2 linked regions of the Haloactinospora alba genome follow. The protein of the gene in region 1 interacts with the protein of each later gene in a pairwise test. Links are inferred from orthologs where the notes say so. Each region holds a gene or a part of one and is shown in the gene's direction. Other genes may lie near its edges.

Region 1 (4,011 bases):
AAGAAGCGGCACGAGATTCTCCAACTCGAGTTGCTGAAACCGAGGATGGCCATCCTGGACGAGACCGACTCCGGTCTCGACGTGGACGCCCTGAAGGTCGTCTCGGAGGGCATCAACCGGGTGCGGTCCAACAGTGATCTCGGCGTCATGCTGATCACCCACTACAGTCGGGTTCTCAACCACGTGCAGCCGGACTTCGTCCACGTCTTCGCCAACGGTCAGATCGCCGCATCCGGCGGCCCCGAGATGGCCGAACAGCTGGAGTCCGAAGGCTACGAGCGTTTCGTGAAGGCAGGCGCGAACAAGTGACGATGAGCGCGACCGGCCAGCTCGACGTGGACGCCATCCGGGCCGACTTCGACATCCTGGCCCGGACCGTCCGCGACGAGCGCCCCTTGGTGTACCTCGACTCCGGGGCGACCTCGCAGAAGCCCCGGCAGGTACTCGACGCCGAACGCGGGTTCTACGAGCGGCACAACGCCGCGGTGCACCGTGGTGCCCACCAGCTCGCGGAAGAGGCCACCGACGCCTACGAGGGCGCACGAGCCACGATCGCCTCGTTCGTCGGGGCACGCTCCGACGAGGTGGTGTTCACCAAGAACACCACCGAGGCGGTCAACCTCGTCGCCTACGCCATGAGCAACAGCAACACGGCTGCGGACAGCGAGGGCCGGGACCGTTTCCGCGTGGGACCGGGCGACGAGATCGTCGTCACCGAGATGGAGCACCACGGCAACCTGGTTCCGTGGCAGCAACTGTGCCAGCGCACCGGTGCCACGTTGCGCTGGTTCCCGCTCACCGACGAGGGGCGCCTGGACCTCACGGACCTCCACGACCTGGTCAACGAGCGCACCAAGCTCGTCGCGGTCGTGCACCAGTCCAACGTGCTCGGCACGGTCGCGCCCGTGTCCACGATCACCGAACGGGCGCGCCAGGTGGGCGCGCTCGTCCTGTTGGACGGCGCCCAGTCGGTGCCGCACATGCCGGTGGACGTGCGGGAACTCGACGTCGACTTCCTCGCGTTCTCCGGGCACAAGATGCTCGGGCCCAACGGTATCGGTGTGCTGTGGGGGCGTCCGGAGCTGCTCGCCGCGATGCCGCCCTTCCTCACCGGCGGATCGATGATCGGTGTCGTCTACATGGACCACACCACCTGGGCGGACCCGCCGCAGCGGTTCGAGGCCGGAACGCCGGTGGCCCCGCAGGCCGTCGGCCTGGCCGCGGCGTGTGACTACCTGAGCAGCGTGGGGATGGCCAACGTGCATGCCCACGAGCACGCGCTCACCGAGTACGCCCTCAAGCAGGTCGGTTCCCTGCCGGGGGTGCGGATCGTCGGACCGATGGACGCCGAGGACCGTGGCGGAGCGATCTCCTTCGTCGTGGACGATATCCACCCCCACGACGTCGGCCAGGTACTGGACGACCAGGGAGTCGCCGCACGGGTGGGACACCACTGCGCGTGGCCGTTGCACCGCCGCTACAACGTGGTGGCGACCACGCGCGCTTCGTTCTACCTGTACAACGACTTCGAGGATGTCGACGCTCTCGTGGCGGGCATCCAAGCGGCGCAACGGTTCTTCGGCACCATTCCGGAGCGTTGAGAGAGGGCCTCAGAACTCACGATGCAGTTGGACGCGATGTACCAGGAGATCATCCTGGACCACTACCGCAACCCACACAACAAGGGCTTGCGGGACCCGCACAACGGCGAGGCGCACCACATCAACCCCACGTGCGGGGACGAGGTCACCCTGCGGGTGACACTCACCCCGGCTGACGGGTCGGTTATCGACGGGTCAGCGACGGTCAGTGACGTGTCCTACGACAGTATGGGGTGCTCGATCAGCCAGGCGAGCACCTCGGTACTGACCGATCTCCTGATCGGCAAGACCGTGGACCAGGGGATGCGGATCGCCGAGGAGTTCAACGAACTCATGCAGTCGCGAGGGCAGGGCGAACCGGACGAGGACGTCCTGGAGGACGCGGTGGCCTTCGCCGGTGTCTCGAAATACCCTGCCCGTATCAAGTGCGCCCTGCTCGCCTGGATGGCGTGGAAGGACGCGACCGCCCAGTCCCTGCAGAACGAGAAGGAGGGCGCCTCATGACGGAGAACGACACCGCCACCACCGCGACGGCATCGGAGCAGGGCCAGGAAGGTCTGGCTGAGGACATCAGCGAGGCGCTGAAGGACGTTGTCGACCCCGAGCTCGGGGTGAACGTGGTGGACCTGGGACTGCTGTACGGGGTGAACGTCGAGGAGAGCACGATCACTCTCGACATGACGCTGACCAGTGCCGCCTGTCCACTGACCGACGTGATCGAGGACCAGGCCACCAGCGCCCTGGACGAGTTCGGCCGCGAGGTCAAGATCAACTGGGTCTGGATGCCGCCGTGGGGACCGGACAAGATCACGGAGGACGGCAGGGACCAGCTGCGTATGCTCGGGTTCAACGTCTGACCGTCCCGGAGCGGACAACAAGCGAGAAGCGGGGAGCGGTTGGTCCAGCCGCCCCGCGATGTGAGGGCGCCCTGTCGTGAGGGCGCCCTCACATCGTTCCTACAGGGTGGCGTACAGCGTGGAGCGCAACTCGTTGACGAGGTCCGTGTCACCACGCTGGTTGAGGTGTTCCAGCAGGGAGTGCGGGTTGGACAGCTCACTCCCGTCATCTGCGCTGACCCGGTGCGCGATGATGCCCAACGCCTCCTCCACCGAGGCGGGCGCCGTGTAGCCGATGAGATGCAGCGCCTTGCCCATCGGGCCGTTGTCGCCGAGGTCGGCGGCCGGTAGGCGCCGGGCGTCGAGGCGGTCCTCGTCGACCGTGATGAACACCCGGTCTCCCGCTTCGGCCGACAAGCGGCGCAGCAACGGGCGCAACGAGTCGAAGGCGGGCTGGTCCCGCCAGACGAGGACCAGAAGGTCGGCGCCAGGCGCGGTGAGGCACAACAGCCGTCCGGGCTGCAACCCCAGATAGGTCGCGTATCCCGGCGGGACAACGACGGGTGCTCCGTTGAGATGGTCGGCGGAAACATCCACCCGGTGCCACCAGCGTCCGTCCGGGGCGCGGAAGCAGCGGGCTGACGTGGAGATTCCGGTGTGCCCTTCGTCCTCCGGCTCGTGCTGTTGAGCCGTTTCGGGACGGCGGCGGATCGGGAGGCCGTTCGTCGTTGTCGAACCGTTGGCCTCCACCGGCTGTTCGGGAGGGGCGTTGCGCGCGGTCGGCGGCGGAGGGGACGGGGCCTCCGCCGGGGTCGACGGGTCCACCAGCACGTAGCCGTCGCGAATGCTCACGCCGGGGGTGCTGAGCAGCCACGCGCGCAGGACCTGTTCCCGGATACCGAGGCGTCCCAGCCGCGCTCCGGCATCGGGAAGACTGGGTGCGTCTCCCAGCATCTCGCGGGTCTGCGCACGCAACCGCTCCGGATCGTCGTTGACGAGCCACCCGTTGTGCAGCCGCCGGTCGGTGAACAGGGTGATGAGCACCCGCCACAACGGGATCCCGAGGCTGGGAACGTTGACGGGGTGTTCGGTGTGCGCGCTGATGAGGTGGTCGATGGTGCAGGCACTGCCGAGCCAGTCGGACAGTTCGCGTAGGTGCTGGGTCACGGGCGCGCCCTCGGCGGATCCCAGCCACCGCAGCAGCCGCTCCTCGACACTGCGCTGTGCGGCGCGGATGTCGCCCGGATCGGCATGGAGCTGGTCGGCCAGTAACCGGATACTGACGGGGTCGGCGGCGAAGAGCCGCTGGGCGGCAACGGTACGTTCCAGACCGTGCCACTCGGAGAACAACCGTTCCAGTAGACCGACGAGCGGGTAGTCCTCCCCCTCCGTTTCCGGGGGTGCGGCCGTCTCCTGTTCCTGGGAGTCGCGCTCCCGTGTGTCCTTGGGCGGGCCGAAGGCGGGGCGACGCAAGGTGCGGTTGGGCCCCACCAGGCGGCTCTGGAACGAGCCCCCCGGAGAGGAGCCGGAAGCGCCGTTCTCCTGCTGCTGTGGCTTCTTCCGCTCCTCGCCCC
Region 2 (3,970 bases), 650 kb from region 1 along the record:
CGGCACGAAGGCCGCCGAGTTCCTCGCCGAGAAGAAGTTCGTTTAGGTCCGGCGGAGACGAAAGAGGGAATCGAGAAATGGCTGAGGTCCTCGTCCTCGTCGACCACGTCGACGGGGAGGTAAAGAAGGTCACCAACGAGCTGCTCACCGCCGCGCGACGCGTCGGTGAACCCGCGGCCGTGTGGGTCGGCGCCGGCGCCGACGCCGCCGCACCGAAACTCGCCGAGTTCGGCGCGGAGAAGGTGTACACGGCCAGCTCCGAACTCAACGACTACGTCGTCGCCCCCAAGGCGGAGCTCCTCGCCAAGCTGGCCGGGGAGAACTCTGCGGCTGCGGTTCTGGTGTCCGCCACCCCCGAGAACAAGGAGGTGGCCGCGCGTACCGCGGTCAAGCTGGGATCGGGCGCCCTGACCGACGTGGTGGACGTGACCCCCGAGCTGGTGACCGAGCACAGCATCTTCGGTGGCGCCACCGTCACCCACGCCAAGGTGCGCACCGGTGCCCCGGTGGTCGCCCTGCGCCCCAACTCCGTGACCGCCGAGGCCTCCCAGGGGGCCGGGGCCCAGGAGGAGGTCTCCGTGGACCTCCCCGAGTCCGCGACCTCGGCGAAGGTCGTGGAACGGGTCAAGCAGGAGCGCGGCGCACGCCCCGAACTCACCGAGGCCGCGATCGTCGTCTCCGGTGGCCGGGGCGTCGGTTCCGAGGACTTCTCCGTGGTGGAGTCCCTCGCGGACTCGCTCGGTGCCGCCGTGGGCGCGTCCCGTGCCGCTGTGGACTCCGGCTGGTACCCCAACGAGTTCCAGGTCGGCCAGACCGGGAAGACGATCAGCCCGAACCTGTACATCGCGCTGGGCATCTCCGGAGCGATCCAGCACCGGGCGGGTATGCAGACCTCGAAGAACATCGTCGCGGTCAACAAGGACCCGGAGGCTCCCATCCACGAGATCAGCGACTTCAGCGTGGTGGGGGACCTGCACAAGGTGGCGCCGCAACTGACCGACGAGGTCAACAAGCGCAAGTGAGCTGCCTGCTGGCCGGGGGAGTGGGACATCCGACCCGTTCCCCCGACCGCCCTGCGGGACAGCGGGCACGCGCCCGGCCGTATCCTGGGCAGTGCCATGGTGTATCTGGATCACGCCGCCACAACAGCCGTCCGCCCCGAGGCCGTCGCCGACATGACCGAGGAGTTCGGTCAGCTCGGCAACGCCTCCTCACTGCACGGGGCCGGCCGCCGGGCGCGCCGGGTGGTCGAGGAGGCCCGCGAGGACATCGCCGGGGCCTTCGGCGTCACTCCCTACGAGGTGGTGTTCACCGGTGGGGGGACGGAGGCGAACAACCTCGCGGTCAAAGGGCTGTTCTGGGCGCGTAACCGTGCTTCCCCCGAGCGCCGGCGCATCCTGGTGAGCGCGGTGGAGCACCACGCCGTGCTCGATCCGGCGCGTTGGATGGCCGACGCGCAGGGGGCGGTCTACGAGGAGCTCCCGGTCGACGAGTACGGCCGGGTCCCGCCGCGGGAGCTGCGTGCCGCGATCGAGAGGAACCCCGCCGACGTCGCCCTGGTATCGGTCATGTGGGCGAACAACGAGGTGGGAACGCTCCAGCCCGTGCACGCGTTGGCGGAGATCGCCCGGGAGTACGGCATCCCGTTGCACACGGACGCCGTGCAGGCGGTCGGTACGCAGCCGATCGATATGGGCTCCGTGTCCGCGCTCACGGTGTCCGGCCACAAGATCGGCGGTCCGATGGGGGCGGGCGCGCTCCTGCTCGCGCGCGGGGTGGACCCCGTCCCGGTCCTGCACGGTGGCGGACAGGAGCGGGAGGTGCGCTCCGGAACGGTCATGACACCACTGCTGCGCGGAATGGCCACCTCGGTCCGGATGGCTGTCGAGGAGCGGGAGCCGCACGCGGCCCACCTCGCCAAACTCCGGGACGAACTGGTCACGGCGGTGCGGGACGCTGTCCCCGAGGCCGTGGTGAACGGTCACCCCACCGAGCGCCTCCCTGGCAACGCTCACGTCTCGTTCCCCGGTTGCGAGGGGGACGCCCTGCTCATGCTGCTCGACGCTCGCGGCATCCAGTGCTCGACGGGCTCGGCCTGCTCCTCCGGCGTGGCACAGGCGAGCCACGTGCTGCTCGCCATGGGCGCCGCGGAGGAGACAGCGCGCAGTTCCCTGCGTTTCTCACTGGGGCGGGACTCCTCCAGTGCCGACGTCTCCGCCCTGTACTCGGCCCTCGGCCCCGCGGTCGAACGTGCTCGCCGCGCCCGGGAGAAGCGCCACTGAGCACCGCCGGCCGTGGCACACCGGGCGCGGGGAGGGTGCGGACGGGCGGGTCAGGACCCCAGCTGGCGCCGGAACATGGTACGTAGCTGGTTGATGGACTGCCATTCCGGGTCGAGCCGGCTCTGTACCGTGGAGCGGCCTTCGGACCACTCACGCACGGCCGCTTCCACCTCGGGGAGAACGCCCGACTCCGGATCGAGGTAGTAGTGCAGCTGCCGGTGCCCTCCCACCGTCTGCTGGGCGAGGAGAGCTCCGTTGTCGCCCAGGATGCCGTCGACACGCGTGACGAACTCGTCCAGCGCGGACGCGGAGGGCTCCACCGGGCGTTTGTCGTTGTCGCTGTGGGCGTAACCGAGTGACACCTGGACGTAAAGCGTGAAAGCGGGAAAGTCGCGCCGGTGCAGCGGGTGGCGGAGGGAGAACTCGACGATCCCCCGCAACGGGACGCGCATCTGCAGCGTGGGCCAGCTGTTCGCGTTCCCGCCGCCGGAGAGCTGACGCACCACGGCAGGCAGCGAGGTCGGGGGCAGCGGGTCCAGCGGCCGTTCCGCCAGGGGCTCCACTCCGGCTATCCAGCGCACGTAGTCGTCCTCGCCCAGCGCGAGCATCACCACGTGCTCGGCCAGACTGGTTTGGGTCTCCTCGGGAAGGAACATGTTGTCCGGGTGGTACACCCCGGCGTCGATCGTGCCCTGCCGCTGGTCCACCCGGAGGGACAGGGCGGCGTGTGACAGGTCGAACGTGTGGTCGTCCCAGGTGATCGAGCTGGTGAGCTGCTCGTGGTCCGCCGGGTAGGCGGGGTGGAACTGCCACTCCGCGTCCTTGGGGGCGGAACGCAGCCACCGCTCGGTGAGGATGCGCGCCGAGTCGTCCGGCCCACCACTGAGGGTCAGCGCGTAGGAAGCCGTACTTCCCAGCAGCGCCAACGGATCGTCCATGTCGGACATCCGCGCCATGAGTTCCTCGGGATCCTCGTCCCCCATGGTGCCGAGGTCACCGGGTCCGCTGTCCGCGGAGCGGGAAACGGCGGAGACCTCCCATGTCAGTTCGGGATGGATCCGCTGTACCCGTTCGGTGACACGGGCGGCGGTCTCCTCGGGAACCGGTTCGCCCGCGTCGACCGACGCGGCCAACGTGCCACGGACGTCGTCCCAGTGTGCCCAGAACTCGTCCACGGCTGCGACGGATCCGGTCTCGTCAGCGGAGCGGCGACGGCGAAACAGAGCCATACCCCTAATTTTCGCAGAGCCGCGCGGTGAGCGCGCCACATGAGCGCTCGGCAGCGGGCCCGGTTCCCGAACCGAGCACAGCGCGACGGCGCATAGGCTTGCGGGACTATAGACTGAGAGTGGCTTGGGGTAGGGGCGTCCGTGCTGCGGACAGCGCTCGGTCCGTGCTCGCGCCAGCTCCGGCCGCCGTCGCACCGACCGCCTGAGCGGACACTGTTCGTCACGGCGGCGCGGGAGCCTCGCGTGGCAGGACGAGTGCCCGCCGTAGGAGCCCTCTACCCGTCTGTCCGTTCCGGGACGGGCAGCGACCTCGACACCACGCAGAAGGAAGGAGAACGGGCGTTTTCCCGCCGAGGGGCTGGAAACCGTCCTGGGGACCTCTGATGACGTTGCGCGTACTCGCCGCCATGTCCGGCGGTGTCGACTCCGCAGTTGCTGCTGCCCGCGCGGTTGAGGCGG

The links. The genes of interacting proteins can lie anywhere in the genome.
Region 2: the proteins of sufU (region 1) and FHX37_RS03645 interact in binary tests that used the Escherichia coli proteins (3 or more experiments, as listed by UniProt). The link is inferred for Haloactinospora alba from one-to-one orthologs.

Annotation. Positions count from the first base shown.
Region 1 is NZ_VFQC01000001.1:1,408,823-1,412,833, forward strand. What follows is about bases 378-3,363. They hold sufU (Fe-S cluster assembly sulfur transfer protein SufU), read left to right. Parts: upstream 378-1,622; coding sequence 1,623-2,105; downstream 2,106-3,363. Other genes in these bases: FHX37_RS06395 (cysteine desulfurase), read left to right, coding at 378-1,601; FHX37_RS06405 (metal-sulfur cluster assembly factor), read left to right, coding at 2,102-2,458; FHX37_RS06410 (hypothetical protein), read right to left, coding at 2,558-3,363. Also shown: Fe-S cluster assembly ATPase SufC, read left to right, coding at 1-309; more of FHX37_RS06395, read left to right, coding at 312-377; more of FHX37_RS06410, read right to left, coding at 3,364-4,011. UniProt on the Escherichia coli protein: A scaffold on which IscS assembles Fe-S clusters. Exists as 2 interconverting forms, a structured (S) and disordered (D) form. The D-state is the preferred substrate for IscS.
Region 2 is NZ_VFQC01000001.1:759,695-763,664, forward strand. Bases 251-3,200 are described here. They hold FHX37_RS03645 (cysteine desulfurase family protein), read left to right. Parts: upstream 251-1,118; coding sequence 1,119-2,282; downstream 2,283-3,200. Other genes in these bases: FHX37_RS03640 (electron transfer flavoprotein subunit alpha/FixB family protein), read left to right, coding at 251-1,022; FHX37_RS03650 (DUF695 domain-containing protein), read right to left, coding at 2,333-3,200. Outside these bases: FHX37_RS03635 (electron transfer flavoprotein subunit beta/FixA family protein), read left to right, coding at 1-46; more of FHX37_RS03640, read left to right, coding at 78-250; more of FHX37_RS03650, read right to left, coding at 3,201-3,511; tRNA 2-thiouridine(34) synthase MnmA, read left to right, coding at 3,895-3,970. UniProt on the Escherichia coli protein: Master enzyme that delivers sulfur to a number of partners involved in Fe-S cluster assembly, tRNA modification or cofactor biosynthesis. Catalyzes the removal of elemental sulfur from cysteine to produce alanine.